DNA from 3 places in the Bradyrhizobium sp. BR 1432 genome. Region 2 is predicted to be linked to each of the others. Evidence: predicted binding sites of a transcription regulator. Region 2 holds the regulator's gene; each other region holds the start of a gene.
The links. The regulator LexA, encoded in region 2, represses DNA repair genes until DNA is damaged. The targets are predictions, from matches to a motif close to TGTTCNNNNTGTGTTCNG.

Region 1 (9,593 bases), 1.0 Mb from region 2:
CGGCGTCTGGCTGCGTTTGCATTGCTGTCGTTCCCTCCATGATGGCCGGATGTTTCGCCTCATTCTGCGCGCATCGGCGCGGCAAAGTCACCCGGTCCGGCGCCGGTCTCTTCGGCTTGAAAATGCCCGACTTCGCCCGATATGATGGCTCGCTTGGGTACGGGTGGATGATGTTGCGTCGATGTGTCCTGGTCTTTTGTCTGGCTGCGCTCGGCCTTGCGCTGAACGGGTGCACCAAATGCGGCCCGATCTGGGACGACTGGCTGCATGCGCCGAAATCGTGCAGATCGGACCGGCTCTAGCGGCCCTGAGGTCGCGGTCGGCCGCGACAAGGATGACAAGGCGCGGGCGATCCGCGCTTCATGGATGATCAAGGAGTGGATGATGAAGCTTTTCCGTTTGGCCGCGGTGCTGGCCGTGCTGGCGGGACCGGCCTACGCGCAAATGCCCAATCTCAATTTGCTGCAGGAAGGCCCGGGCAAGACCCCCGAGGAGAAGGCCGCGGACGCCGAGCGTGAAAAGGCCTATAAGGAAACGCTGAAGAAGATTCCGGACTCCAAGGCGTCCAACGATCCCTGGGGCGGCATGCGCTCCGATCCGCCGAAGCAGTCGGCGGCGCCGAAGGCCTCGGCCGCGACCAGCGCGCCGAAGAAGAAATCCGGCACGGCCGCCAATTAACCTGCCGCCGCTCGGGGGTGGTTGACGCCTCTGGGTGGGACTCCTCTTTGCCCTGCCGGCCTCCTACATCTCGCAAGAGAGTATTGCGTAGAGGAGGACGGGACATGGCCGATCGTCCGCGGGATCTCGCCGAACGGATGGCACGCCGGCGCAAGATGGGCGGCAAGCCGGGCCATCCGACCGGCGACGGCTATCTGCGCGAGACCTTCACGCTGCCGCGCGCAGCGGCACGGGCAAGGGCGGAGGCCTTCTTCGCCCGCTACCCCAAGGCCGGCTATATGAGCGCGGTCGAGACCTGGCGCGAATTGCCCGGCGGCGACATCGAATTCACCATGCGGCGGCTGCCCAGCGCGGATTAGAGCATGATCCGGAAAAGTGTGCAGCGGTTTTCCGGAAAGATCATGCTCAAACAAAAGATCATGCTCAAACAAGAGCGTAAAGCGCGACGACGATTCGTCCTAGTCGCATCGCGCTTTAGGGGCTCACCTTTTCGATCGTCTCTGCGACGATGCGGATCCGGAATACGGGCTCTTTCGCCTCGTCCAGCAGCTCCATGTGCCATTCGGAATTTTGCTGGAGCTTGCGGGCGATGCCGGCGGCCATGTCAGCGCAGACGCTGGTCATCTCCTTCCAGGCCGAATCGCGATCGGCAAATTCGCTCGCCTGGTCCGCGCAGCCGGAATAACGGCCGTTCCGGATTCGAAAGAAGTAGAGCGGCATGGCTGGCACCGATCAACGCGTGACGGCCCAACCCCAAGGCCACGGGCGCGCAGTGCAATCCCAAACCCCGGTCAGATCAATTCCGGGCGGCTACGGGATATACCCTGCGGGGCGCCGCGCCGGCCGCTGATCTCACCCAGACCGGCCGGTTCAGGCCGTCTTGCTCAGGCCGTCTTGCGCTCGATGGCCTTCAGTTCTCGGTCGATGCGCAACTGCACCCGCCGGATCGCCAAGAGGTCGATCTTCGTCTCAGTTCTGCCGGTCTTGATCTGCTCGCCGATGCGGAACTGCCACTGCCAGACGTCAGGAACCGCCGTCTTGGCGACGGTGAACTCGACGCCCCTGTGATTCATGGTCACCTCCCACGATTCACCTTCCATGCCCGTAACATGTTGGGCGTCATCATATGCCCGCGACAAGTGAAATCTGTCGATAAGTCCCGGACCGTTGACGGAAACCGCGAGGGCGCGCACTCCAAAGCAAACGAGGTCGGATTCGGCGCCGCTTGCGCGCCGCCCCGGAACTCTGTTCATGGTCGGAGAACCACGGAGCAATCCGCGCGCGACGGCATGGGCCTTGCTTGGCCCGATGACGGCAAGCAACCATGGGCGCCTCATGCTCGGCATTCCCCGCCGCTATTCTCATTTCGTCTTCGGCATCATCCAGTCCGGGCTGACCTCACTGATCGCGGCAGGCATCGCCAGCCTTCCCGCAGGCAGCGCGAGGGTCTTCCTCGGGCACTGGATGGTGTCGTGGCTGATCGCTTGGGCCGCGATGCTGCCGATCGTGCTGCTGGCTGCGCCCGCGATCCGCGCCGTCTCGCTGCGGCTGACGCGGGAGGAGCGGGAGCTGCGAACCAGCAAGCAGCCATGAAAAAACCCCGCCTGGGGAGAGCCAAGCGGGGCAAAGAGTTGTTGGAGGCTGAGGTGCTGGGCTGCAACACCATAGCCAAGAGACCCTAACTGGTTCGACTTACGTCAGCCTGACAGGCGGCCAAAGCGGAGCGGGGGCCGGCGTCACGTTCGTCGCGCCGCTTTCGTCCATGCCCGCAAACAGAAAACCCCGCTCGCGGGGAGCGGGGTCGTCGGCTGGGTATGGAGACCCGGTGTTGGTCCACCGGGCACGTCGAGACTAGGCGATCAGGCTTACACGCGCCTGACGGTGTCAGTGGGGAAGCCGCGATCGCGCGGGCCGCAGACTGGCCTCGCGCCCGTCCCAATTTCGACATCCGTCCGCACAACTGGCGACACACGGGTCGGCAAGATTCCACACCGTCCGGCGCAGCCATGGGGGAAACGTGGCGCGGCGGCAACGGGGTGGCATCATGGATAACGTAGAGCGGTCTTTCGCCGCCGCGACGGCGGCTGGCTTCGTCGTGCTGGTGATCGGTCTCGTGCTGCTGGCCTTGCTATAGCGAGGCGTCAGCGCAGGTGCGGGGGAGGCGGCCCGGAGCTCCGCGCCGGCGCGCTTCGTCGATGGTGAATGGCACCAATCTTTCAAAAAAGGTGGAAAACAACCCCATGCACAGTAGGCTGTGGGGTGATTTCGTCATTTCATCAATGGCTTACTGGAAGTATTTAGATACCATAACCACGCCGGGTGCTCAGCCCAGCGCATCGCGGCGCGCGATGCTGGATTCTCTTGATTCAACGGCAGCCGCTCGCGGCGGTCAGGTTCTGCAACGTGTGCCCAGGCGCTGCCGCTCGCCGTCGTGGGCTTTAGTGAACCTTGATCTCGCCGAGAGGCAACCGCAGCTCGGCGGCGCGCTCGTCACGGTCCTTCTTGCGAAACTCGTTCTCCTTGCGCTCGAACTTGATCATCTCCTCCTGCGCGGCCTCCAGGAGGTGGTTGCGCCTGATGGCGCCGTGGTGTGTGTCTTCAGTCATGACAGGGGTCCCCAGAGTTGCGGTCCCATCCCGAAGAAGGCCACAGACCGCGAAAAGGTTCGGTGCCTCAGGATTAAGGATTTATGACGGCGCCAAGGCCCGCGCGTCTTTGATGCGCGTCAGTTTCGGACGAGGATCCCATTAGCGCAAAGTGTGCAGCGGTTTTTCCTCGCGACAAACGCCGAACGCGTTTGCGCGGAGATCATGCTCAAACAATGGACTAAAGCGCGATGACGATTCTTCGTCATCGCGCTTTAGTGGCAGGGCTTACCAAGCATCTGCGCGTGCCGGCTGTGGCAGCCGTCGTGCAATTGCGATTTCTTCGTAATTTTTGCACCGACTTTCGGAGCGCCCGATGAGATCGGAGTGTTCGATGTCTGCGCTTGCGTCGAGGCCGAGCCGACGAAGATGGCCAGCGCCACAACGATCTTGAGAACCGACTGCATCACGCCTCCTGGATTCAAGGGTACGAAAGATAACGCTACATATATTAGCGTTACATAGCGTAGCATTCAAGAGATCCAGCGCGACGCAAATTAGGACAGTGCTACGAACAGTAGTTGCCCGGAATCCACTTGGCATCTGGACACCGGTACGGTGCCTCCCGCCGGGGCTGGAATTTCATCCCGAAACGAGATTGCAACCGGCAAAGGGGTCGCTGAAGGGCGGCCCCTTTTCGAATTCAGGCACGAGCAGGGATTGGGACAGCCGCAAAGAACATATTGCGAACCTGGAACAAATAGGGTACATTACTTTTATCGCCGGCCCGCCCTCTCAATCGTTTGTCCCCCTAGCGAATCCTCGCCATAAGGAGCACGACCCAATGTCCGCCACTGCCCTGCGTATCGTCGAAGGATCTTCCATGGACAAGAGTAAAGCCCTGGCTGCCGCGCTCTCTCAGATCGAGCGCCAGTTCGGCAAGGGATCGGTGATGAAGCTCGGCAAGAGCGACCGCTCCATGGACATCGAGGCGGTGTCCTCGGGCTCGCTCGGGCTCGATATCGCGCTCGGCATCGGCGGCCTGCCCAAGGGACGCATTGTCGAGATCTACGGGCCGGAATCGTCGGGCAAGACCACGCTGGCGCTGCATACGGTGGCGGAAGCGCAGAAGAAGGGCGGCATCTGCGCCTTCATCGATGCCGAGCACGCGCTCGACCCGGTCTATGCCCGCAAGCTCGGCGTCAACATCGACGAGTTGCTGATCTCGCAGCCCGACACCGGCGAGCAGGCGCTGGAAATCTGCGACACCTTGGTGCGCTCCGGCGCGGTCGACGTGCTGGTGGTCGATTCGGTTGCGGCGCTGGTGCCGAAGGCCGAGCTCGAGGGCGAGATGGGCGATGCGCTGCCAGGTCTGCAAGCCCGCCTGATGAGCCAGGCGCTGCGCAAGCTCACGGCCTCGATCAACAAGTCCAACACCATGGTGATCTTCATCAACCAGATCCGCATGAAGATCGGTGTGATGTACGGCTCGCCCGAGACCACGACCGGCGGCAACGCGCTGAAATTCTACGCCTCCGTCCGCCTCGACATCCGCCGCATCGGCGCGATCAAAGAGCGCGACGAGGTCGTCGGCAACACCACGCGCGTGAAGGTGGTGAAGAACAAGCTGGCGCCGCCCTTCAAGCAGGTCGAGTTCGATATCATGTATGGCGAGGGCGTCTCCAAGATGGGCGAGATCCTCGATCTCGGCGTCAAGGCCGGCATCGTCGAGAAGTCCGGCGCCTGGTTCTCCTATGACAGCCAGCGCCTCGGCCAGGGCCGCGAGAACTCGAAAGCCTTCCTGAAGGCCAACCCCGACATCACCGCCAAGATCGAGACCTCGATCCGCCAGAACTCCGGCCTGATCGCCGAGCAGATTCTCGCCGGCACACCGGAGCGCGACGCCGACGGCGAGGAGCCGGCGGAGTAAGCCTTAAAGCAGTAGAGTTTTCGCGAGGAGCGGGCGCTGAGGACGTTGAGTTGCCGACGTCTTCGGTGCCCGTTTCGTTTGGTGTTGCGTTGATCAGGTGGTGCGATGAAGCGGCTGATCCTGACCAGTTCGTCCGGCTTCGGTCTCGGGAAATCGGAGCTGGCCGACATCGTCGTAATGTTCGCTTTTCGCTTTCAGTGGGGACCCTTGCCTTCACCCGAAATGCTTGCCGCCTATTTTTGCGGCGCGTTCGGAGGCTCTTCCGCGAGGTGACCACTGGTCAGATTGGGGCATCCATTGGCCTCACGCCGTCAGGGACCAAAAAGATCTGTCCTTTGTCGATCTTTGCGAACTGTACGACGTGATCGAACTCTGGTTCGACCCGAGTCCGGTAGATCAGCTGCAGCTGATTTGGTTGCTGGATTACCTCAGCTCTCATGCCTGGCCGGCGCGAAAGCTCAAACTGCGCTTGGTGACGGATGATCTGATCATGATGAGGGGCGAAGAACTGGGAAAGTCCGCATCGCATATTCCAGCCTTCGCGGTCACCTCAAGGGAGTTTGAAACTGCCAGAATGACATGGCAGGCCTATCGTGCATCGACGCCGGAGCCATGCATCGATCTTCTTCACAGCGATCTGAGCGCTTTGTTGATGCTGCGGCCAGATTTGCTCGATCTGCTGGCGGAACTGCCGTCGCCCTCGACAGGGCTTGGTGCGACGGAGATGCGATTTCTGGAGCTTCTTTCAAGAGGGTTTGCGAACACGAATGGGTTGTTTCATCTGCGCTCGCAACGGCGCACATATGTGTTCGGAGAATTCGAGTTGGGCTCGTTGCTTGAGGGGCTCGCGCTCGGCCCGAGGCCAGCAGTGGCCGGTTTGGGCGACGAACTGCGCACAATCGATCGTAAGAATTTGAGGGCTCGGCATGAAGTCTATCTGCGCAGCCGCCTTTCGCTGACCGAGTTCGGGAAGGCTATCCTGGCGCATCAGGAAGATTTCAGCCGATACAATCCGATTGATCGCTGGTGGGGCGGCACGCATCTGACCAACGATCGGCTGTGGCGCTACGGCCCTGGCTTGGCGAAACCGTGAGGCTGCGAGCATGACGCGGCTCATCGTGACAACAGATTCATCCGCTGCCGGCGCTCTGCTACGCGCGGACCTTGCCGATCTCGTCATCGCGATCGAGCGCCGGCTCATCTGGGGGCCGCTGCCGTCCGAGCAGGAATTGGGGGCTTTCTTTGCGCCGCGCACGACGCAGTCTTGCGGTCTTCATTGGTTGGACGACACGCCGTCCTGGCGTCTCGAAGAGTTGGGAGTGAAAGACCGTGGACTGATCGAGCTGCTGTCGGAATGCGACTCGGCCGAATTGTGGATGGAGCCAGAGCCGAATGCGCAATTGATTCTGCTCTGGCTGCTCGACCATTGCGGCAATGAAAGAGCGGCGGTTTCCAAACTCGTGATGCGTCAGCTGGACGTTGCCGTTGGTCGTGTCGATCTGGAGCGGCTTGCCAAGCTGAACCCGCCGATTGTTGACCTCACGCCTGATCACCTTGAACTGGCAGCTCGTGCGTGGCGGGCTTATCGTGCGCCGACGCCGCAGGACTGGTTCGGCCTTCTCAAAACGGATTTGAGTTTGCTTCCGCAGCTTGAGTGGGGCGCCGTTGACCTGCTCGAAGAGCTTCCGAGCGTTGCCACTGGTCTCGGAGCCACTGAGATGCGGATTCTTCGAGTTGATCGCACCAGGCAACGTGCAGCCCTTCGATGTCTTCCCAGGCCATCAGAAGCCCAACGAGCGTCGCGTATTCGACTACTGGGAAGTGGGCGCGCTGCTTGATGGACTCGCGCGATGTCCGGTGCCGGCTGTGTCCGGGCTGGACGAGGGGCCATTCTCGCTCGACATGCATGACGATGCTCTCCGTCACGCACGATACAAGCAATCCCGCTTGTCGCTTACAGATCTGGGGAAGGCGGTGCTGGCAGGCGAGGATTTCCGCCGCGACAACCCGATTCGGCGCTGGTGGGGCGGTACGCTTCTCACCAATGAACGATTGTGGCGCTGGGATTCGCAAACCCGCTTGTTGGTTGCGCCGGTGTAACGCGTGCGTGTTGCTCAAAAGTGCCCCTGTATTACGTATCAATTTGAGAGGCGACCGTGTCACATCTGATCCTGGCCACGAACGATCTTGCGGCAAACACGCTTCGCCAATCGGGTGCTGCGAACATCGCGCTCGGATTCTGTCTACGCTTTGTCTCGGGGAAATTACCTTCCGAGGAGCAACTTTTGATGGGGCTGGAGCGGCGATCGGAAAAGCACCGTAATCCAGGCGATCATTGGCTCGACGACGTTTGTCGCGGCTCGCTGGAAGGTTTCGGCACGCGCGATATCGGTTTCTTTGAGCTGTGTGCGAAGTTCGACTCAATCGAAGTATGGGTCGATCCCCTGCCCAATGATCAGCTTGTGCTCGTCTGGCTGCTCGACCTTCTTCGCCCCTACAAGGAGATCACGACGAAGCTGAGCTTGGTGCATACGGATGACATTGTTGCGAACTATGCTCCGCAATCGGTCGCAAAATGGAAGCTGCCGGCCTTCAAGGTGGTCGACAATCATTTGATGACGGCAAGCCGCGCCTGGCGGGCCTATCGGGCGTCGACGCCGGCACCCTGTTTCGATCTGCTGATGACGGATCTGATGGTCCTGCCGAGACTTCGATCGGCGCTCATTGCGATGCTTGAAGAGCTTCCGGACAGCGTGACGGGACTCGGTGCAACTGAAATGGATCTGCTGGATTTTGTGAACGAAGGGCACACCGACCCGAGGCGCGTCTGCGATGCCAGGTGCCTTCGCGATGTATTCGACGGAAACGACGCGCGCTATGCCTTGCTCGAACTGGCGGAACATTCGGCGCCGCCGGTCTTGTTGGGCGATCCGGCGTTCGACAACGAGGCCCGCTATTTCGGCAAGAGTGAGTGGAAAGTCACGCTGACTGAACTCGGGCGTTCACTTCTCGCGCGCGAAGACGACATGTGGCGTCACAACACGATCAAACGTTGGTGGGGCGGTACTGAACTGACCAATGAACGTCTCTGGCGTTGGGATCGCGAAAGCCGATTGTTGGTTGGGCCTTAGAGGCGCGTTCAGTGCCGTAGGGTGGGCAAAGGCGCGCAAGCGCCGTGCCCACCATATTTCAATGAAGGCAAGATGGTGGGCACGCTTCGCTTTGCCCACACTACGAGACCTCCGTCGCGTCTTACTCCGCCGCTTCCGCGTAATCGCTCACCGGCGGGCAGGAGCACACCAGGTTACGGTCGCCATAGACGTTGTCGACGCGCCCGACCGGGCTCCAATATTTGTCGGTACGCGAGACGCCGTCGGGGAAACAGCCCTCGGCACGGGTGTAGGCGCGATTCCACGCATCGTCGGCGATGTCATGCACGGTGTGCGGGGCATTGCGCAGCGGCGAGGCCGCGATCTCAAAGCGGCCGGCTTCGACCTCGGCGATTTCTTTCCGGATCGCGATCATGGCGTCGCAGAACCGGTCCAACTCGGCCTTCGATTCCGACTCGGTCGGTTCGATCATCAGAGTTCCCGGCACCGGGAAGCTCATGGTGGGCGCATGGAAGCCGTAGTCGATCAGGCGCTTGGCGATGTCATCAACGGTGACGCCGCTCGCCGTCTTCAGCGGACGGGGGTCGACGATGCATTCATGCGCAACGCGGCCCTTCGCATTCTTGTAGAGCACCGGGAAATGCGGATCGAGACGGGCCGCAATGTAGTTCGCGTTGAGGATCGCGATTTCGGTCGCACGCTTCAATCCTTCACCGCCCATCATCAAGATGTAGATGTAGGAGATGGTGAGGATCGAGGCCGAGCCGAACGGCGCCGCCGACACCGGGCCGACCGGGGCGTCCGCCTTTGTTGCGGGATGACCGGGCAGGAACGGCGCGAGATGCGCTCTGACGCCGATCGGGCCCATGCCGGGGCCGCCGCCGCCATGCGGGATGCAGAAGGTCTTGTGCAGGTTGAGGTGGCTGACGTCGGCGCCATAATCGCCGGGCCTGCTAAGGCCGACCTGTGCGTTGAGGTTGGCGCCGTCGAGGTACACTTGGCCGCCATGGCCGTGCACGATGTCGCAGATCTCGCGGATGTGCTCCTCGAACACGCCGTGGGTCGAGGGATAGGTGATCATGACCGCGGCGAGATCGTTGGAATGCTTCTCCGCCTTGGCGCGGAGATCATTGACGTCGACGTCGCCATTCTTCTCGCAGGCGACCACCACCACGTCCATCCCGACCATCGCGGCCGAAGCCGGATTGGTGCCATGGGCGGAGGAGGGGATCAGGCAGATCTTTCGCTGGCTCTGTCCGCGCGACGCGTGATAGCCACGGATTGCGAGCA
Region 2 (9,593 bases):
CGCGAGCTCTATTTGTCGTCCAGCATCGGCCTGCGCAAACCGGATGCGGAGGCGTTCGACCATGTCGTGAGGGCGATCGGCGTGCCGGCCAGCCGAATCGTGTTCTTCGACGACCTTGCCGAGAACGTCGAAGGGGCGCGGGCGCGCGGATTGACCGCGGTGCATGTCACATCGCCCGGCGATGTCGGCAACGCCTTGCGAGCGTTGGGAATTTGACTGCCGCCCCCGGCCGGATCTGGTTGGGTTCCGAGGACCAAATCTGCTTGGGATGCGGAACCAAATCACTTTGTGCATTTTTGTACAAAGTTCCGGGAACGGAAATACTTCCTCCGGACTCTATCGAATCCGTTGGGACTTCTACATCGGACTATTCTCGTGCTGGGCAAAGCCTACCTCACAAAGCAAGCTTCTCTGCTGCTCGAATTCGCCAGAACCACCTCGGATTCGCGCCTCTCCGCCAAGCTCATCAGCAAGGCCGCCGACCTGAAATCACAGGCCGATCCGCTGCCGGATAAGGATCAGGGCCCCAAAGCTCCGGACGTGACGCCTGGCGTCAGTTCGGGCGAACAGACGCAGAGTTGATCGCGATGCTGGCCGTGGCTCTGGTCATTCTCGTCCTAGCCATGGCCACCCTGGTACCAATCTGCCTCGTCCTGGAGATCATGTCGCGCCGGGCCTGACGTCGCCTTCGTTGCCTATGAATGCGTCGTCGGGATGATCATCCCGCTCGGCTGCTCTTTTGCCTCTGCGCTCGCGCTCGGCTAGAAGGCTTCCTGCCAATTCGTCCGCGAGCAGGAGTTTTCGCCGTGGCTCTCATGCCGGTTTCCGATGCGCTTGCCGCCGTGCTTGCCGGCGCGGAGCCTCTGGCCGAGGAAATGGTTGCTCTCGACGCAGCCTTCCACCGTGTGCTCGCCCGCGACGTGGCGGCGCTGCGCACGCAGCCGCCTGAAGCAATGTCCGCGATGGATGGTTATGCCGTGCGCGCGGCCGACGCGGGGGCGATCGATTCCCAGCTGACGGTGATTGGCGAGGTAGCCGCGGGGCGTCCGTTCGCGGGAACGGTCGGCGCCGGCGAAGCCGTGCGGATCTTCACCGGCGGCGTCGTTCCCAACGGTGCCGACGCCGTCGTGATCCAGGAGGATACGGTCGCGGACGGCAAGCGCATCACGATCAAGGAAGCCGCGATTCCCGGCCGGCACATCCGCCCCGCAGGCGTCGACTTCTCCGAAGGCGCCGTGCTCCTGCGCAAGGGAACCCGCCTCACCGAGCGCGACCTCGCGCTCGCCGCCGCCATGAATTACCCCCAGCTTGCCGTCTGCCGCCGTCCGAAGGTCGCGATCCTCGCCACCGGCAACGAACTGGTGATGCCGGGCACCACGCCCGGCCGCGGCCAGATCGTCTATTCCAACGGCTATGCCCTGCACGCGCTCGCCCGCAGCGAGGGGGCTGACACCATCGACCTCGGCATTGCCGCCGACACGCTGGAGGCCACCACCGCCGGCATCCGCCGCGCCCGCGAGAGCGGCGCCGACATCCTGGTCACGACCGGCGGTGCATCGGTCGGCGACCACGATCTTGTCCAGCAGGCGCTGAGGGACGAAGGTATCTCGATGGCGTTCTGGAAGATTGCGATGCGCCCGGGCAAGCCGATGATGCATGGACGGCTCGGCGCGATGCGCGTGATCGGCCTGCCGGGTAATCCCGTCTCGTCCTATGTGTGCGCCTTCCTGTTCATGGTCCCGCTGATTCGTGCGGTGTCGGGTCGATCCGTGATTCATCACCGCCATGAGCGCGCCGTGCTCGGCCGCGATGTGGGCGCAAACGATATGCGCGCGGATTATCTTCGCGCACGTCTGGAACAGCGCGACGACGGCACGCTGGTGGCCGTTCCCGTCAATCACCAGGATTCCTCGCTGCTTGCGAATCTCGCTGCGGCGCAGGCACTTCTCGTGCGCGCACCGTTCGCGCCGAAAGCCGGAGCCGGCTCGCCTTGCGAGGTGCTGCGCCTGCCCGTCTGAGCGCACCACCACACGTGTTCCGCGAACTTTGTCGCGTTCACGGTAAATTAAGCAGTTGCGGAACACATATCGAACATATAGTGTCCGTTCATGATTTGTTTCGAGGATGTAGCGGTTCGCCGCTCCAATTCAGCGTCTCGGAATCGAACGACATCGACCGGGGGACTTTGGTCGAGATGTTAACGCGCAAACAATACGAGCTTCTGCGGTTCATCAGCGAACGTCTGAAGGAAAGCGGCGTGCCGCCCTCCTTCGACGAGATGAAGGATGCGCTCGACCTGCGCTCGAAATCGGGCATCCATCGCCTGATCACCGCGCTGGAGGAGCGCGGCTTCATCCGCCGCCTGCCCAACCGCGCTCGCGCCATCGAGGTGATCAAGCTGCCTGAGCTCCAGGCCGCCGCCGGCAACCGCCGCGGCTTCACGCCAAGCGTCATCGAGGGCAATCTCGGCAAGGTGCGCGCGAGCTCCAGTCCGCCCGCCGACGAGGGCGAGCGTCCCGTTGCGGTGCCCGTGATGGGTCGCATCGCAGCCGGTACGCCGATCGAAGCGTTGCAGACCCGCAGTCACACCATCAGCGTGCCGCCCGACATGCTCGGCTCGGGCGAACACTATGCGCTCGAAGTGCGCGGCGATTCGATGGTCGAGGCCGGCATCCTCGACGGCGACATGGCGCTGATCCAGCGCAACGAGAGCGCCGATACCGGCGACATCGTGGTGGCGCTGATCGACGACGAGGAAGCGACGCTCAAGCGCTTCCGCCGCCGCGGCGCCTCGATCGCGCTCGAACCCGCCAACGCCGCCTACGAGGTGCGCATCCTGCCGCCGAACCGGGTGAAGATTCAGGGCAAGCTGATCGGGCTGTACCGCAAGTACTGAGACGACCCAGCGGTCATTCGATATCAATGATTCCGATTGGAGCGGACGGATTGTCCGCTCCAGCTGGATAGTCTTTCTGATCTTGGGCAGATTATCTGGCCCCTCTCCCAGCGCTATGTCCTCGACATGCCGCCCGAAGCACTCATCGCTTTGCGGCTCAAGAGATCGAGGAGACAACGATGCGCAAGATCGTTTTGAGCGCGTTCGCCAGTATGCTGATCGCTGCATCGGCAGCGCAAGCATTCGCAGCACAATCGCAGCACCATCCCCGCAAGTCGGCGCACGCAACAACGACCGAGCAATTGCGTAGCGCCCGAAATGCCGTCGCGCGACAACCACAGCCGAGTTGGCCATATTCCGATGGTCGGCGCCCGCAGGCCGCTGACGCTCGCATCCGCCAAATGCACTAAAGCGAACTTTGTTCCTATCGGATTCGGGAAAGATAATGTGATCGCATCCTGCTGACGCCAGCCGCAGATTCGCCCACAACCAAGCAGAACGTTACGTGCTTCCACTCTGATAGAGGCTTGCGCCTCCGAAAGAGGCGCGGGTTGCTATCTTCGAATAGGAGCACCCGATGTGTGACTACAGTCTGCATGCCGTTGCATCGCGCCCCGCCGAAGTCGGCGAGACGATCGTGTCGACAACGTTCCGCGGCACCTCGACGCGCGGTTTTGCTTCCGCGGCCGACCCGACCGTGGCCGTCTGCCTGCTGCCGGGAACGGAGCTCGCCTTCGCCGACAACGTCCGTTACGACAATCGTTGGATCTGGACGCGCACGATCAACTCCCGCGTCGGCAAGTTCGGCAAGATCGATCCGCACGTTCCCGATCGCCATCATGACGCGATCGAATTCCCCGACGGCAAATACGTGCTGGTGACGCAGCTCGTCGAAGGCCAGCGCGCAACCGTGCTGCAACTGCCGGTGACGCAGCCGGTCGGCGAGCGCGAGCACAAGCCGCAGATCGATGCCGACAGCCGGCCGACGATCACGCGTCTGCCGATCGGCTGAGCCGTCCCTGGCCACCAGGTCGGGCCAGGATTGAAAATGCCATCGCCGGCCGAGGCCGGCGAGATGGTATGATTTATGTTCTGCGAAAGTCCGGTTGGACCCGGACCAAGTCCTCGCATTTGTTCTTAATCGTCTGGCCTTAATCGTCGGCCTGCAAGTCGGTCTCCGCCGGAGTCGCGTCCCGGTTGCGGGCCGTAGCCGCCTTCGGCGCAAGGCTCCCGTCGAAATCACCCTCGCCGGCGCCGGCCGGGAGCCAAGGGCGGCTTGTGCCTCTCGCTCTCACAGCTTGAACTGCAAAACCGTCACCACGCTGCGTCAACGCCAGCGCGCCTTGACTGGTGAGACGCTGCCGATCGACCACCATCGCCGCACAATCCGGCGGCGCGGGCCGCCGCGTCACCACCAGCGCGGCGCGGCTGCAATCATCAGCCAGCGCGTCGATCCGCAAGGAAAGCGCAACCAGCCGCCCGTCGTCGAGCGGCGTCACGCAGCCCGCCTCGTCACACGACACGCCATCGGCCAGCGAGCTACTCCCGGCGTCGCGCGGATCGGCGTCGGCAGCTAACCACTCCCTAAGCAGAAAGCCGTCCTTGCTCGCCCGGATGACATGCAGGTGCCCGTCCCGGCCGCGCACCGCGACGCTCGCGCCGTCTCCGGCAATCAGGATGTCGGGCTGCCGCACCGACAGCCCCCAGGCAATGGAAGCCAACAACATCAGCGCACCAGACCAGCGCAAGGGTGTGCGCAACAGGCCCATCACGATGATCCCGAGGCTTGCCGCGATCAGCGGCGCGATGCCGAAGGCGGGGATGCGGCCGATTGCGCCCGGCAGTGCCGCCACCCAGCGCGATACCGCGACCATCCAGTCGTTCCCGATCCCCATCAGCCACCAGAACACGCCGTCGAGCCCGAAGGGAGCCGCGAGCAGTCCGAGCAGGCCCGCCGGCATCACCAGTGCCGAAACCACCGGCATCGCGCCGAGATTGGCGAGCACACCGTACGGCGTGACGCGGTGGAAGTGGAAGGCGGCGTAGGGCGTGGTCGCAAGCCCCGCGATCAGCGAGGCCAGGAACAGCATCGCGATCTCGCGGCCGCCCCATAGCGCGATGCGCGCGGTCGCCGAATGGTCCGGCGAGGCAAACAGGTTCGGCATGCCGATCTGCACCAGCGCGACCAGCCCGAGCGTCGCGGCGAAGGACATTTGAAAACTCGGATGCACCAGCGCTTCGGGCGCGACCGCGAGCACGATCAGCGCAGCCACCGCCAGCGTGCGGAAGGTGATAGCGCGGCGATCCACCATGACCGCGATCAGCACCACCGCCGTCATGAAAAACGATCTTTGCGTTGCGACCTCCGCGCCTGACAGCAGCAAATAGAACGCGGCCGCCACCAGCGCTGCAGCTGCCGACCATTTCTTGATGGCAAAGCCCGCCGCCAGCCCCGGGATCAGTGCCAGCAGCGCACGCACTGCGAAGAACACGACACCGGCGACAACCGCCATGTGATAGCCGGAGATCGACAGCACATGGCCGAGCCCCGAGATGAACATGGCGTCGTTGACGGGCGTGGTGATCGCATCGCGCCGTCCGGTGAGCAGCGCGGTCGCGATCGCACGGTTGTCGCCCTCGAGCGTCGCACGGATGCGCGCGTCGATCGCATCGCGCAGGCCCTGCATGAAGGCCGCGTAGCGCAGCCGCAGGCCACCGCCATCCGGCGGCACTGAAGCGGTGATCGCGCCCATCACGAAGCCGGAGGCGCCGATGCCCTGGAAGAACATGTCGCGGGAGAAATCGTAGCTGCCCGGGCGCACGGGAGAGATCGGCGGCATCAAGCGCGCCTTCAGTTGCACGAAGCTGCCGACCTCCGGCGCCGTCCCCTTGCGCACCGACAGGCGCACGCGCTCCAGCCTGACGTCGCTGCGCTGCGCCTCCATCGCCGTAACGCGCAGCATGAAGCGATCGGTGCGCTCGCGGATGTCGCGGGTCTCGACGAAGCCCGACAGCGACACCGAATAGAGCGGCTTGGCCAGCACGGTATGGGCGATGCGCGCCGTCTTCCACGTCGCCATGGCAAAACCCGCCGCCACCGCCGCGATCATGATCGCGGGCGCGAACAGCCGGCTCCGCCGCAGCAGGACGGCGCCGAGCATGAGCGCGGCCGCCGTCGCGGCAACGACCCACAGCACGGGCTCGTGATCGGCAGCGAAATAGAGCGCGATGCCGGTGCCGAAGGCGACGGGCACCCAGGGCAACAGCCGCCCGGCGCCGGCCTCAGCGCGTGCCCATTCGCGCAGCGTCTCGACGATCGCGGGCCACGCACCAAAGCCCGCCGGCACAACGCCGCCAGCCGGTGTGACGCGGCCAACGGGCCACGTTCCTGCGACTCCCTGGGAGCGCACTGGCCGGCCCGGCTCCGCCATTCCCATGCACCTTACGCTACGCGACGGGTGCGGAGGCTACCGGAACGTGCGGCTGCGCGAATAGCGGTACGGATCAGGAACGAACGCGGCGGGACCCTACTTTTCCCCTCCATCGTCACGGCGACCGCCGCCTTGGCATCTCTTCTGGATTGCTCGCAACGCCTGAGACGTCTTTGACCAGAAGTCGCGAAGTATTCGAGCCCTTGCGATCTCGTTGGCAAACGCCCCGCGACAGATCGATTGAGCCGAAAGTCTCATAAGTTGCCGGCCCGAGGTGGGATTACACTACGGTTCCCCGCCTCCCCGACAGGACGGGCAAGGCAGTGGTCGCTCGCGGTTCTAAGGCCGCCGGAGCTCTTCTCAGGTGGCGCGAAAGTGCGCCTGAAGTCAGACGTTGCCGACGCAACTCTTTGAATTGGCGCCTGCGACGCCGCGCATCACGCTCTCCCCGCGAGAAGATCGATCGCTGAAACAAGCGAGGAGACGTCTTGAAACCATAGGAGTTGCACATGCAGGTACCGAGTGATTTTCGCCGCGTGATCATCGCTGCATCGGTGGGAAACATCATCGAATGGTATGATTTCTACATCTTTGGCAGCTTGGCCGCAGTTCTATCGGTCAAGTTCTTTGAGCAATCCCACCCGGTTGCCGCCCTCCTCAGCACGATCGCGCTCTTCACGGCAGGATTTCTCATCCGTCCGCTAGGCGCCTTCCTGTTCGGATGGATGGGTGACCGGGTTGGCCGCAAATACACCTTTCTCATTACGCTCAGCGGAATGGGACTCGGTACGGGGGCGATCGGGTTGATCCCGACCTATCAGTCGATTGGTCTGACGGCCGCGTTCGTCCTCTTCGGCCTGCGCATGATCCAGGGCCTGTGCCTGGGCGGCGAATATGGTGGCGCCATCACCTACGTCGCCGAACATGTGCCGGACGATCGACGCGGCTATTATACCGGCTGGCTGCAGACCTCGCCTACTCTCGGAATCGTGGTGTCGCTGGCCGTCATCATCCTCACGCGGACATATGCCGGCAACCAGGCCTTCGACGAATGGGCTTGGCGCGTTCCGTTCCTGCTGTCCTTCCTGCTGGTGGCGATCGCGATCTACATCCGGCTCCAGCTCCAGGAAACGCCGATCTTCCAGGAGATCAGGTCCCGCGGCCAGATGACGAGGAATCCTTGGAAGGAGGCTTTCCTCAGCTCGAACATCAAATACATCGGGATCGCGATTGTGGTCCTGATCGGACAAGGCGTGGTCTGGTACAGCGGTCAGTTCTGGGCGCTGTACTTCCTGCAGCAGGTCTCCAAGGTGGACCCGCTAACCTCCGCCTACATCGTGGGCGCCGCACTGCTCATTGCCACGCCGAGCCTGATCCTCTTTGGTTGGCTGTCGGATCTGATCGGCCGCAAGCCGGTGATCCTGGGCGGCATGCTGCTCGCCGCGATCACATACTATCCGCTGTATCTGTGGCTGGGGACTGTCACGCAGCCCGGAAACGTCAACTATCCGGTCGCGACCTTCATCATCTTCATCCTGGTTTGCTATGTCGGGATGGTATACGGGCCGGTCGGCGCGTTTCTGGCGGAATTCTTTCCCGCCAGGATCAGGTATACGTCAGTCTCGGTGCCGTATCACATCGGCAATGGCTGGGGTGGCGGATTGGTGCCGTTCATCACGTCGGCGGCATTCGCCGCGACCGGCAGCATCGGCTATGCGCTGATTTATCCGATCGTGGTCCCTGCGGTGTGCTTCGTGCTTGCCGTCTTCCTGATGCCGGAAACGCGCAAGATCAGCATCTGGGAGCCGATCGAGCCGAGAGCCGCATTGTGATGGATTGATCCCGGTGCAGGACCGCGGGGCCCTGCACCGGAGTTCGTGTCGGGGCGCAGTGCCGATCGTTGCCATCGGCACCGCGCCCGAGCGAGCCGATTTCGAACTCCCGGCCGCCAGCAAATGGCGGTCGGCAAGCGCCCGACTAGCACCTCTTCTCAGCCGGCCAGTCGATGCCAACGATCGTGCCACCAGGTGCTGAAGTCGCGATCGGTCATCAGCTCCCAGACAGCGAGTAGGATCACCAGTATGCCGGACAGCACGCTGCTCACCGTTGCCGATACCGGCTCATAGCCAATGGTCCAAGGTGCCAGTAGCAGAGCCAGGCCCACCAGCATTTCTCCCCATTCTTCCAGATAGGACGGGATGAAAAGAGCCTCGATGGCAAACAGCATGACGCCGAGCCCGAGTGCGATGGAGACCCAGACAGGCGCCCCGGACAAGCCCAGGATAAAGGACGAAAGAACCAGCCACAGGCCAACCAGGAGGCTGGCAGCGTCTTGCCAATGTTGGATGCGCATAATGCTCACCTCCTCTCTCCCGGTTAGATGGTGGCGCAGCTGAGAAATGCATCCCTCCGACCTGCGCCGTGTTGCCGCGACAGAAGCCGCATCCAATCCTCGCGGCCCATGCTCCGGAAAGGGCCCTTGCGAGGGCCTGCACCAGGATGCAGACTAGCCGCGCTTGACAGGTGTCGACGTCTATCGTCCCGGCCGCACTTCGTTTGCGTTGCGCCCGGGACAAGAGGGAGGTGACGCCATGCGAGAAATCGAAATCCACGACTATGCGCGGCAGTTGCTGGAAGCCCATGGTCCCAAGGCCATTGCGGAAGCCGCCCAGAACGCCATCGATCTCGAGTCGAAGGGCGAGATCGAGCTGGCCAAGACCTGGCGGCATATCGAAGACGCCATGAAGCTGATGCGCGGGCCTCACCAAAGCTGAAGCAGCCGGCGTGCGTGGCCGCCTGACCGCAAATGCCGCCAAGCCGGATTGAGGCTGGAGGGGCGGCAACACAGAGTATGACCACAATCCGTCGCAAGCCGTTCGGCTGCGGCTGAACGGCAACGCGACCCGCAAGACGCGCATCTCCACGATGCTGGGAGCGAGCCATGTTTCCAAAATGTGCGACGGCCGAAGATCTCGTGAAGGCGATCAAGGACGAGAAGGTCCAGATGATCGATCTGCGGTTCACTGACCTGCCGGGGGTATGGCAACATTTTTCCGTCCCGCCGAGCGCAGTGCGCGTCGATGCGCTCGAGGAGGGCATCGGGTTCGACGGCTCATCGATCCGCGGCTTCCAGGAGATTCAGGAGAGCGACATGCTGGTCGTCGCCGATCCGACGACGGCCTTCGTCGACCCCTATAGTCCGGCAACGACGCTGGTCCTCATCTGCAACATTCGCGACCCCGTGACCGGCCAATCCTATAGCCGCG
Region 3 (9,593 bases), on a different contig from region 2:
TCGCGACCTTCGCCGATCAGGTAACATCGGTGGCGCGCGAGGTCGGCGTCGAGGGCCGCCTCGGCGGCCAGGCCAACGTGCCCGGCGCCGCCGGCACCTGGAAGGACCTCACCGGCAACGTCAACCTGCTCGCGGCCAACCTGACCTCGCAGGTGCGCGCGATCGCGGAAGTCGCGACCGCCGTGACCAAAGGCGACCTGACGCGGTCGATCCAGGTCGATGCCCGCGGCGAAGTCTCGGAGCTGAAAGACAACATCAACACGATGATCACGAATCTCCGTCTGACAACGGACGTGAACACGGAGCAGGACTGGCTGAAGACCAACCTCGCGAAATTCACCAACATGCTCCAGGGCCAGCGCGATCTCACGACCGTCGGGCGGCTGCTGCTCACCGAATTGTCGCCGCTGGTGAACGCGCATACCGGCGTGATCTACCAGGTCGAGAACGAGGACAATTCCCAGCTCCTGCTGCTGGCGTCCTACGCCAGCGACGGCATCTATCCCTATCAGCGCGTGCTTCAGTTCGGCGAAGGCCTGATCGGCCAGTGCGCCCTCGACAAACGACCGCGCCTGGTCGCCGACATTCCATCCGACGTGGCGCCGATCAACTCGGCACTGCTCCGCGTCGCACCGAAGAACCTCGTGGTGCTGCCGGTGCTGTTCGAGGGCCAGGTCAAGGCCGTGATCGAGCTTGCATCGCTGATATCGTTCACGACGTCGCAGATGACGTTCCTGGAGCAGCTCACCGACTCCATCGGCATCGTGCTCAACTCGATCGAGGCGACGATGCAGACCGAAGGCCTGCTCGAGCAGTCGCAGCAGCTCGCCGGCGAGCTCCAGACCCAGCAGCGCGAATTGCAGCAGACCAACGACCAGCTTGAACAGAAGGCGCAGCAGCTTGCCGAGCGCAACGTCGAGGTCGAGCGCAAGAACCAGGAAATCGAGCAGGCCCGCCGCGCGCTGGAGGAAAAAGCGACCGAACTCGCACTGACATCGAAGTACAAGTCCGAATTCCTCGCCAATATGAGCCACGAGCTGCGTACGCCGCTGAATTCGATCCTGATCCTCGGACAGCAGCTCACCGACAATCCGGATGGCAACCTCTCGGCCAAGCAGGTTGAATTCGCCCGCACCATCCACGGCGCCGGCACCGACCTGCTCAATCTCATCAGCGACATTCTCGATCTCTCCAAGATCGAGTCCGGCACGGTGACGGTCGATGCCGAGGAAATCCTGACCGCGAACCTGCTCGAGACCGTCGGCCGACCGTTCCGGCACGAGGCGGACAACCGCAATCTGGCGTTCAAGATCGACATCGATCCGAACCTTCCGCGCAGCATCGTCACCGACTCCAAGCGCCTGCAACAGGTGCTGAAGAACCTGCTCTCCAACGCCTTCAAGTTCACCGCTGAGGGCGAGGTGCGGCTGAAGGTCGCCGGCGCGGTCGGCGGCTGGGGGACGGATCACCCGGTACTGAACTCCGCGCCGGCCGTGATCGCGTTCGAAGTGACCGATACCGGCATCGGCATTCCCCTGGAGAAGCAGAAACTGATCTTCGAAGCGTTCCAGCAGGCGGATGCCGGCACCAGCCGCAAATATGGCGGCACGGGCCTCGGGCTTGCGATCAGCCGCGAGCTCGCAAGCCTGCTCGGCGGCGAAATCCACCTGAGCAGCTCGCCGGGCAAGGGCTCGTCGTTCACGCTTTACCTGCCGTTGAAATATTCCGGCCCGACGCTCGCACCGCGCGCGGCGCCTGCGCCACAGCAATACAGCCAACCGCCGGCGCTGCAGCCGGCCGCGCCCGACCAGCAGCGCGTCATCGAGCAGCTTCCCGACGACCGGCTCAACCTTGAGCCCGGCGACACCATCCTCCTCATTGTGGAGGACGATCCGCACTATGCGCGCGTGCTCGTCGATCTTGCCCGCGACAAGGGCTTCAAGGTCCTGGTTGCGGCCCGCGGCGCCGAAGCGCTGGAGCTCGCCAAGCAGTACCAGCCGACGGCCGTCTCTCTCGACGTGTTCCTGCCGGACATGCTGGGCTGGACCGTGCTGAGCCAACTCAAGCACAATCCTCTGACCCGCCACATTCCCGTGCAGATCATCACGCTCGACGAGGACCGCCAGCACGCGTTGGCGCGCGGTGCGTTCTCCTTCGTCAACAAGCCGACGACGACCGAAGGCGTCTCCGCCGCGCTGACGCAGATCAAGGAATATGCGCGGCCGCGGCGTAAGCGACTCCTGATCGTCGAGGACAACGAGGCCGAGCAACTCTCGATCCGCGAGCTGCTGCACCACGACGACATCGAGATCGTGACGACGGATACCGGTGCCGGCGCGCTCTCGACACTGCGCGAGCAGCCTTGCGATTGCGTGGTGCTCGACCTGCGGCTGCCCGACATGAGCGGCTTCGAGGTGCTCGACGAGATCCGCAACGACGAGGCGCTGTCGAACGTCCCGGTCGTAGTGTTCACCGGCCGCGAGCTTTCGGCGGAAGAGGATGCGGAACTCCACACCATGGCGCGCAGCATCGTGGTCAAGGGGGTGGAATCGCCGGAGCGCCTGCTCGACGAGACTGCGCTGTTCCTGCACCGCGTCATCACGGAACTACCGCTCGAGAAGCAGCGCATGCTGGAGAAGCTGAACAGTTCCGACGAGGACCTGATCGGCAAGACGGCCCTGCTCGTCGACGACGACGCCCGGAACATATTCGCGCTGTCAAGCGTGCTGGAACGACGCGGCATGAAGGTGCTGACGGCCACGACCGGGAGCGAGGCGGTCACGCTGGTCGAATCCAATCCGGAAATCGCCATCGTGCTGATGGACATCATGATGCCGCAGATGGATGGCTATCAGACCATGGGTGTGATCCGCGAGAACCCGGCCTTCGCGCGGCTACCGATCATCGCGCTGACCGCCAAGGCGATGAAGGGCGACCGTGAAAAATGCCTGGAAGCCGGCGCGTCCGACTACCTCGCCAAACCCGTCAACACCGATCAATTGCTGCTTGCGATCCGCATGTGGCTGCACCGCTGAGTTGGATCCGCGAATGGACCAAGAGAAGGTCAACATCCTGCTCGTCGACGACCAGCCAGCCAAGCTGCTGGCCTATGAGGTGATCCTGAAGGATCTCGGCGAGAACCTCGTGATCGCCTCGTCTGGACGCGAAGCGCTGGAGGTTCTGCTCAAGACCGAGATCGCGGTCATCCTGGTCGACGTCTGCATGCCCGAGCTCGACGGCTTCGAGCTCGCCGCGATGATCCGCGAGCATCCGCGCTTCCAGAAGACCGCAATGATCTTCATCTCGGCGATTCAGGTGAGCGATATCGACCGGTTGCGCGGCTACGAGATGGGCGCGGTCGACTACGTTCCGGTGCCCGTCGTGCCGGAGGTGCTGCGCGCCAAGATCAAGGTGTTCTCCGAGCTCTATCGCAAGACCCGCGAGCTCGAACGACTGAACCAGGAGCTCGAGGACCGCGTCCGCGCACGCACCGCCGAGCTGGAAAATTCCACCGCCAAGCTTCGCGAAAGCGAGCAGCGGCGCAGCATGGCGATCGCCGCCGGCAAGATGGGCTCATGGGATTGGGACTGGATCACCGGCGACTGGATGTGGGACGAGGGGCAATATCGCATCTTTGGGGTCAGCCCGGAGAGCTTCGAGGTCAACCCGGCCAACGTTCAGGCGCTATTGCATACCGACGACGTCGATCAGTTGCGCAAGGCGATCGCCGAGTTCAACAAGGGCGCACGCGCCTACGAAACGGAATTCCGCATCGTGCGGCCCGACGGTGATGTGCGCTGGTGCGTCGGCACCGCGGCGGCAACGGTCGACGAGAGTGGTCGCGTGGTTCGCGTCAGCGGCGTCACCGTCGACATCACCGAACGCAAGCGTGCCGAGGAGCGGCAAAATCTCCTCGCGCGGGAAGTCGATCATCGCGCCAAGAATGCGCTGGCGCTGGCGCAATCGATCGTGCGCCTCACCCGCGCCGACGAGGTCAAGGCCTATGTCAATGCTGTCGAGGGGCGCATCAATGCGCTCGCGCGCGTGCATACCATCCTGTCGCTGTCGAGTTGGCAGGGCGCCGAGCTCTCCAAGCTGATCGACGAGGAGCTTGCGCCCTATTCGCTAGGCGGCCAGATCAAGCTTGCCGGGCCCGAGGTTCAGTTGCTGCCGGCGACCGCCCAGACGCTGGCGCTGGCGCTGCACGAGCTCTTCACCAATTCGGCCAAGTATGGCGCACTGTCGACGCGATCCGGTCGGCTCATGATCGGTTGGCAGACCGAGGACGACCGCCTCACGCTGACCTGGGAGGAATCCGGCGGCCCGCTGGTCAGGACGCCGAAATCCCGCGGCTTCGGCACGCGGAGTCTGCTTGCAAGCGTCGAGTCCCAGCTTGGCGGACAGGCGCAATTCGATTGGCGCGCCGAGGGCTTGTTGTGCCGCCTGCAGGTGCCCTTGACACGCAAGCCGGTGGCGACGACGGCACCCGGCAAATTCGATGCCGCCGCCGCGGCCGAATTGCAGCGCGCATCCGGTTAGAGCGTTTTCCAGCGAAGTGGTGACCGGTTCGCGTCAAGAAAACGCGTCAAGCGAAGAATCGAGAGCTACCGCAATCGGAACGGAAGCTCTAGCCGGACGCCGCGCTCGTGATGCGCTGCTCCGTCCGGGGGTCGCGCGCGACGCGTCCTTCGAGCCAAGCCTCCGTTCGAGCGAGATCGCGTAGCGCCTTCGCATAGCGGCGAGCCGCGCTTCGTTCCGCGCCGCGCGGGAGCTTGCGCGCCTTGCGCAGGATGTCCGCGGCCGCGTTGCGATAGGCCAGCGAGCGGTACAGAAAGACTACCTTGCCCATATCGATATTCCCGTGTTGATGGCGCTCATCTTCGCAAGCCGGGCATGAACGTCGGATGAAGCTGGCGATGACAATTCCTTCATCCTGATGGAACCAATGACGATCGCGCGCGTTTGCCTGCCAGATCGGGACATAGTTCCATGCGCGCGAAAAAGTCGTCGAACCTGATCTCTCCCACCGGCCTTATCAAGCTGATGACACATGCGATGATGGGGGCAGCCCTCGGCCTCGCGTTCAGCCTCGCACTCATCCTGACCAATCCAGCCGTCGCCAACCTGCTGAGCCATGGCGGAAGCCAAGCCGCTATAGTCTTCGCTCTCACGCTGGTGACGACCTTCGCGATCGGCGCGACGCTCACTGGCATCGTGTTCATCCTCGAAGAGAACAAGCAATCTTGAAGCGTGCGCGACGCGTGGAGAAGCTTTGTTGGGAACTCCTGCGAGGAACGGCCGTTGGCCGCCTGCGTCAATTTAACCCAGGGAGTTCCCCCATATGAAGACAGTCAAGCTCGTCCTCACCGCAATGTTGGCAACCGGCCTCGCCGCCGCACCGTTCGCCGTGCAGGCGAAGTCGCACAAGGCCAAACATGGCTCCTCGATGTCGTCGTCGCAGACCACGGGCGCGAATACCAAGTCCTCCAAGGGTGCCGATCCCTCCGGTCAGGGCGGCTCTGGCCCCGGCTCCGATCAGGGCGGCACGATGACGAACAAGGGCGGCATGAGCAACACCAAGTGAGCTCTGCCCGGCAAGGTGAGAGTCCCGCGTTCAGCGTGGGGCTCTTCACTCGAGGACGACGACGATTCATCCTGTCCCCGTCGCGCTCCAAAGCGCGATGAGATTTGGATGAATCGTCATTGCGCTTTAGGTTATTTTTTGAGCATGATCTTATCGGAAGACCGCTGCACATTTTGCGCAAACGCGGCTCTTCGGCTCCGGATCATGCTCTAGCGCCACATGGTCGGCACGCTGACCAGCGCATCGCGCGACCGGCCTGCTTCAACTCCTCCAGGGAATAGCGATCGGCGCGCAAGGCCTCGCGCAGTTTCGCGGCAATGCGGCGGCGTGTCACCACGTCGGATGAGGGAACGTTGACGCAGACCTCGTCCAGCACCGCCCGCAGCAAGGCGGCCAGTTCGGCGTCCGACGGCATCGACAATCTCCAGCATGTCGCTTGCGCGCACGCCTTAGCTGCGTCGGATGTCAGTGATGTTGAGACAGCTTGCCGCGGAATTCGTCTTAGCGAGATGCTCGAGCTGCGCCCGCTTGCGCGCGATCAGGAGTTGGGCCGCAGCGTCGTCGAGGCCCTCGCGCTGCAATTGCCGGATGGCGGAGCTCAGTTCGAGAATCTCGGCGCGCAATTTCAGGATCCGGTCGTTGTCCGGGTCTTCCTCCACCGCGCGGCCCCCAATGTCTCAGCGGCGGGCCAACACGCGCGCCGGCTTGTCGACATTCACGGAGCGAAGACGCATCCGGTCGCGGACGTCGGGCAGGACATCGCCGCCCCCGGCCGACTTCCATTCGTCGATGAGCAGGTTGATCTTCCGGCGCAGATTGATCTGCGCCAGAGCTTGTTCGCTGCAGTCGCAATCGCCGTTGACGAGAGCGCGCACAGACGCCTCGACATCGGCCAGTTCGAGCCTCAAGGCGCTGATTTTACGCCGAATTTCATTAATTCTGTTGTCCATGGCTTGTTAGAACAAAATAAGAACATATAGTCAAGCCAGATTTCAAGGACGGAGGAGCGACATGCAGGTCCAGGCCAAATACGACGCCAGGGTTTTCCTTGGCGAGCAGATGACACGGGCGCAGGGATTGAGGTTGAAGCGGCTGAGCGAAGAGGCCTATCAGCCGGCGCAATATGCGCGAGATCTGTCCTCTGCCGAGGCTGCGCGGCGCATTCAGGTACTGGAGGCGGAGATCGAGCTGGCGAATTCGTTCTGAGCTGCCTTCACCGCCCGGAACATTGCAGGCGTGCTGCCGGAACCATGCCAGTGTCGAATGGTTCTCCCTCCGCCAAGGGAGAACAGGCATGGCACGCAAGGCAAAGAAGCGCCGCTACTCACGCAGCTCCGGCAGCGATGTCGAAAGCGAGATGCGGCGTTACAAGAAAGGTACCGCGAAGAGCGGACGTGGCGGTCGCGGCGGACGCGTGAAGAGCCGCAAGCAGGCTATCGCGATCGGGCTGTCGAAGGCCCGCAAGAAGGGCAAGAAGGTCCCGAAGAAGGCCTCCAAGCGGAAGACGTCGAAGAAGAAGACGTCCAGGAAATCTTCCAAGAAATCTTCCAAGAAATCGTCGAAGCGCAAATCCAGCAAGCGATCGCGCTGACCCCAGTCAGATCATGCTGCCCGGCATGAAGCAGCGGATCGAAATCCCGAACGCAGTTTTCACCGGCCACACCATGGTGCGGCCGGCGCGGTTCGGCTCGGTGATGACGGCTTCATCCGGCACCTCGACCCATTGCCCGTCCAACCGAACACGATAGTGCCCGTTGTGCGATTCCCAATCGGGATCGGAGACAGCAAAGCCATCCGCATCCGAGCAGCACGGACCGAGGTGGCTGCGCAGACTGTCGAACCATGGCTTCAGGGGCGAGTTCGCATAGCGGCCATCGTCGCGCCCGAAGGCGTTTCCAGCCGGCAGCACGAACAACGCCACGAGCAGCGTACTCATCAGCGAGAGCTTCAATCGATCCATGTCGGCACCGATCAATGTGAACCAGCGGCCAGTTCCACAAAGCGGCCGGAGGTTCGAAGGTTCCACGCTCGCGAGCCCACTCCGCGGCTGCACTGCCGCCGAGCAGATGCCCGACCAGAAAGTGTGATGACCGAACACGGCTTTTTCGGACGAACCGGGTCACCCTCCCTGCCGTTAACGAGAATGTTATCGGGTGACCTGTGGGTGCGAATGCGAAGGGCGGCCCGAGGGCCGCCTTTTTGAATTGTACCGATCGAGGTTCGCCTTACGCGAGTGGCACCGCGACGAACCGGGTGGCATCCGCGCTTCTGACCTGCAACAGCACGCTGCGCTTGCCGGACGATTTGGCCTGCGCCAGCTCCGAGCGCACATCGCCGACATTGCTGACAGCCTTGCCACCGACATTGAGGATGACGTCACCGATCTTGATGCCGCGCTGCGCGGCCGGCCCTTCCGGATCAACCTCGGTGACGACGACACCCTTCTGGCCGGCGCCCTGCACATCGCCGGCCGGAGCCAGACCAAGCCCGAGGCGCGGCATGCCGGCGCCGGGCTGCACCTTGCCGTCATAGGCCTTGCCCTGAGCCTGCCGTTCGTTCGGCAGTTCGCCGAGCGCCAGCGTCACCGTCTTGCTCTCGCCGTTGTGGAAGACGTCGAGCTTGACTGAGCTGCCGGGCGCCAGGGTGGCGATGGTGCGGGCGAGATCGCGGAAATCCTTCACTGCCGTGCCGTTGACGGCGGTGATGACGTCGCCCGCCTCGATGCCGGCCTTCGCCGCCGGGCTGTCGGGTTGCGGATTGTCGACGATCGCGCCGCGCGCCTGCTTCAGGCCGAGGCTGTCGGCGATATCCGACGTCACCGGCTGCACCTGCACGCCGAGCCAGCCGCGGGTGACCGCGCCCTTGTCCTTCAACTGCGCCACCACCAGTTTTGCGGTCGTGGCCGGAATGTCGAAGCCGATACCGACCGAGCCGCCGGAGGGCGAGAAGATCGCGGTGTTCACGCCGATCACGTTGCCGTTGATGTCGAAAGCGGGACCGCCGGAATTGCCCTTGTTGATCGGCGCGTCGATCTGGATGAAGTCGTCATAAGGACCATTGCCGATGTCACGGCCGCTGGCCGAGACGATGCCGGCGGTGACGGTGCCGCCGAGCCCGAAGGGATTGCCGACCGCGACCACCCAATCGCCGATGCGCGGCTTCTGGTCGGAGAATTTGACGAACGGAAAATCCTTCTTGCCGTCGACCTTGATCAGCGCGAGATCGGTCTTCGGGTCGGTGCCGACGACCCTCGCGGTGTAGGTCGTGCCGTCGTCCATGGTCACCTGCACGGACTCGGCGTGATCGACGACGTGGTTGTTGGTCACGGCATAGCCGTCGGCGGAGATGAAGAAGCCCGAGCCCTCGCCGGTGATCATCTGGTGGCGCTGACGGGGCATGCCGTTCATGCCATCGGGGAAGCGGAAGCCGAACTGTCGCGAGAACTGGTCGAACGGCGAGTCTTCGTCCGAATCCATCCGGTTCTGCTGCAGCATCGCGCTCTTGTCGCTGTCCTGGTCGATTCTGACCCGCACCGAGATGACGGCGGGTTTGACCTTGGCCACGAGATCGCCGAAGCCGGGCGGGGTCGCAGCCGTTTCGGTGGCCTGGGCCGACGCGACGAAGGAGGTCAGGCCGAATGGCGAAGCACCGGGAGCAGCCGCCAGCACGGCCGCGCCAAGCGCGGCTGCGGTGCCGAGCAGCGCGAGCCTGCGCGGCCTCAAGATCTTGCGGGACGTGGGGGTGTCGGAGTTGACGCGATCGTTCATGTCGAAATGTCCATGTTGAGCAGGTGTCGCCTTGCGCGTAACATGGGCGTTGCCACCTTACGGCGTCCCGTCCAGGCGATTAAATCTTGGCAAAGGATTGGGACCGGGCCCCGCGGCGAGTTCGTCGCTGCACATTGATGCAGCTCAACGCAGGTCCTTCGTGCAGTGAAAAACTGCGTCACCGGATGATGTTCATCGGAGGCGCGCCATGTACAAAGACATTCTCGTCCACATCCCGACTG

Region 1: a site for LexA is predicted at 4,016-4,033, ahead of recA (recombinase RecA). Genes of this name have one in related genera too.
Region 3: a site for LexA is predicted at 6,542-6,559, ahead of ACSKB8_RS43800 (DUF3072 domain-containing protein). Genes of this name have one in related genera too.

Annotation. Positions count from the first base shown of each region.
Region 1 covers NZ_JBPUGF010000003.1:5,258,726-5,268,318, forward strand. The annotation lists gene ACSKB8_RS25185 (PaaI family thioesterase) at 1-22, opposite strand, end outside; gene ACSKB8_RS25190 (hypothetical protein) at 60-269, opposite strand; gene ACSKB8_RS25195 (hypothetical protein) at 385-678, shown strand; gene ACSKB8_RS25200 (hypothetical protein) at 783-1,037, shown strand; gene ACSKB8_RS25205 (DUF6894 family protein) at 1,153-1,398, opposite strand; gene ACSKB8_RS25210 (hypothetical protein) at 1,563-1,751, opposite strand; gene ACSKB8_RS25215 (DUF2798 domain-containing protein) at 2,014-2,271, shown strand; gene ACSKB8_RS25220 (hypothetical protein) at 3,117-3,284, opposite strand; gene ACSKB8_RS25225 (hypothetical protein) at 3,539-3,730, opposite strand; gene recA (recombinase RecA) at 4,108-5,193, shown strand; gene ACSKB8_RS25235 (hypothetical protein) at 5,299-5,466, shown strand; gene ACSKB8_RS25240 (hypothetical protein) at 5,555-6,286, shown strand; gene ACSKB8_RS25245 (hypothetical protein) at 6,297-7,031, shown strand; gene ACSKB8_RS25250 (hypothetical protein) at 7,060-7,293, shown strand; gene ACSKB8_RS25255 (hypothetical protein) at 7,350-8,324, shown strand; partial or broken gene gcvP (aminomethyl-transferring glycine dehydrogenase) at 8,446-9,593, opposite strand, start outside.
Region 2 covers NZ_JBPUGF010000003.1:6,284,385-6,293,977, reverse strand. The annotation lists gene ACSKB8_RS30530 (HAD family hydrolase) at 1-216, shown strand, start outside; gene ACSKB8_RS30525 (hypothetical protein) at 376-582, shown strand; gene ACSKB8_RS30520 (molybdopterin molybdotransferase MoeA) at 807-2,018, shown strand; gene lexA (transcriptional repressor LexA) at 2,195-2,896, shown strand; gene ACSKB8_RS30510 (hypothetical protein) at 3,076-3,306, shown strand; gene ACSKB8_RS30505 (hypothetical protein) at 3,474-3,908, shown strand; gene ACSKB8_RS30500 (ComEC/Rec2 family competence protein) at 4,048-6,327, opposite strand; gene ACSKB8_RS30495 (MFS transporter) at 6,831-8,159, shown strand; gene ACSKB8_RS30490 (SPW repeat domain-containing protein) at 8,318-8,680, opposite strand; gene ACSKB8_RS30485 (hypothetical protein) at 8,919-9,101, shown strand; gene glnA (type I glutamate--ammonia ligase) at 9,269-9,593, shown strand, end outside.
Region 3 covers NZ_JBPUGF010000004.1:606,349-615,941, reverse strand. The annotation lists gene ACSKB8_RS43840 (HAMP domain-containing protein) at 1-3,035, shown strand, start outside; gene ACSKB8_RS43835 (HWE histidine kinase domain-containing protein) at 3,049-4,539, shown strand; gene ACSKB8_RS43830 (hypothetical protein) at 4,628-4,849, opposite strand; gene ACSKB8_RS43825 (hypothetical protein) at 4,990-5,247, shown strand; gene ACSKB8_RS43820 (hypothetical protein) at 5,342-5,584, shown strand; gene ACSKB8_RS43815 (hypothetical protein) at 5,787-5,999, opposite strand; gene ACSKB8_RS43810 (hypothetical protein) at 6,034-6,243, opposite strand; gene ACSKB8_RS43805 (hypothetical protein) at 6,262-6,480, opposite strand; gene ACSKB8_RS43800 (DUF3072 domain-containing protein) at 6,596-6,790, shown strand; gene ACSKB8_RS43795 (DUF6496 domain-containing protein) at 6,879-7,175, shown strand; gene ACSKB8_RS43790 (hypothetical protein) at 7,182-7,544, opposite strand; gene ACSKB8_RS43785 (Do family serine endopeptidase) at 7,810-9,351, opposite strand; gene ACSKB8_RS43780 (universal stress protein) at 9,560-9,593, shown strand, end outside.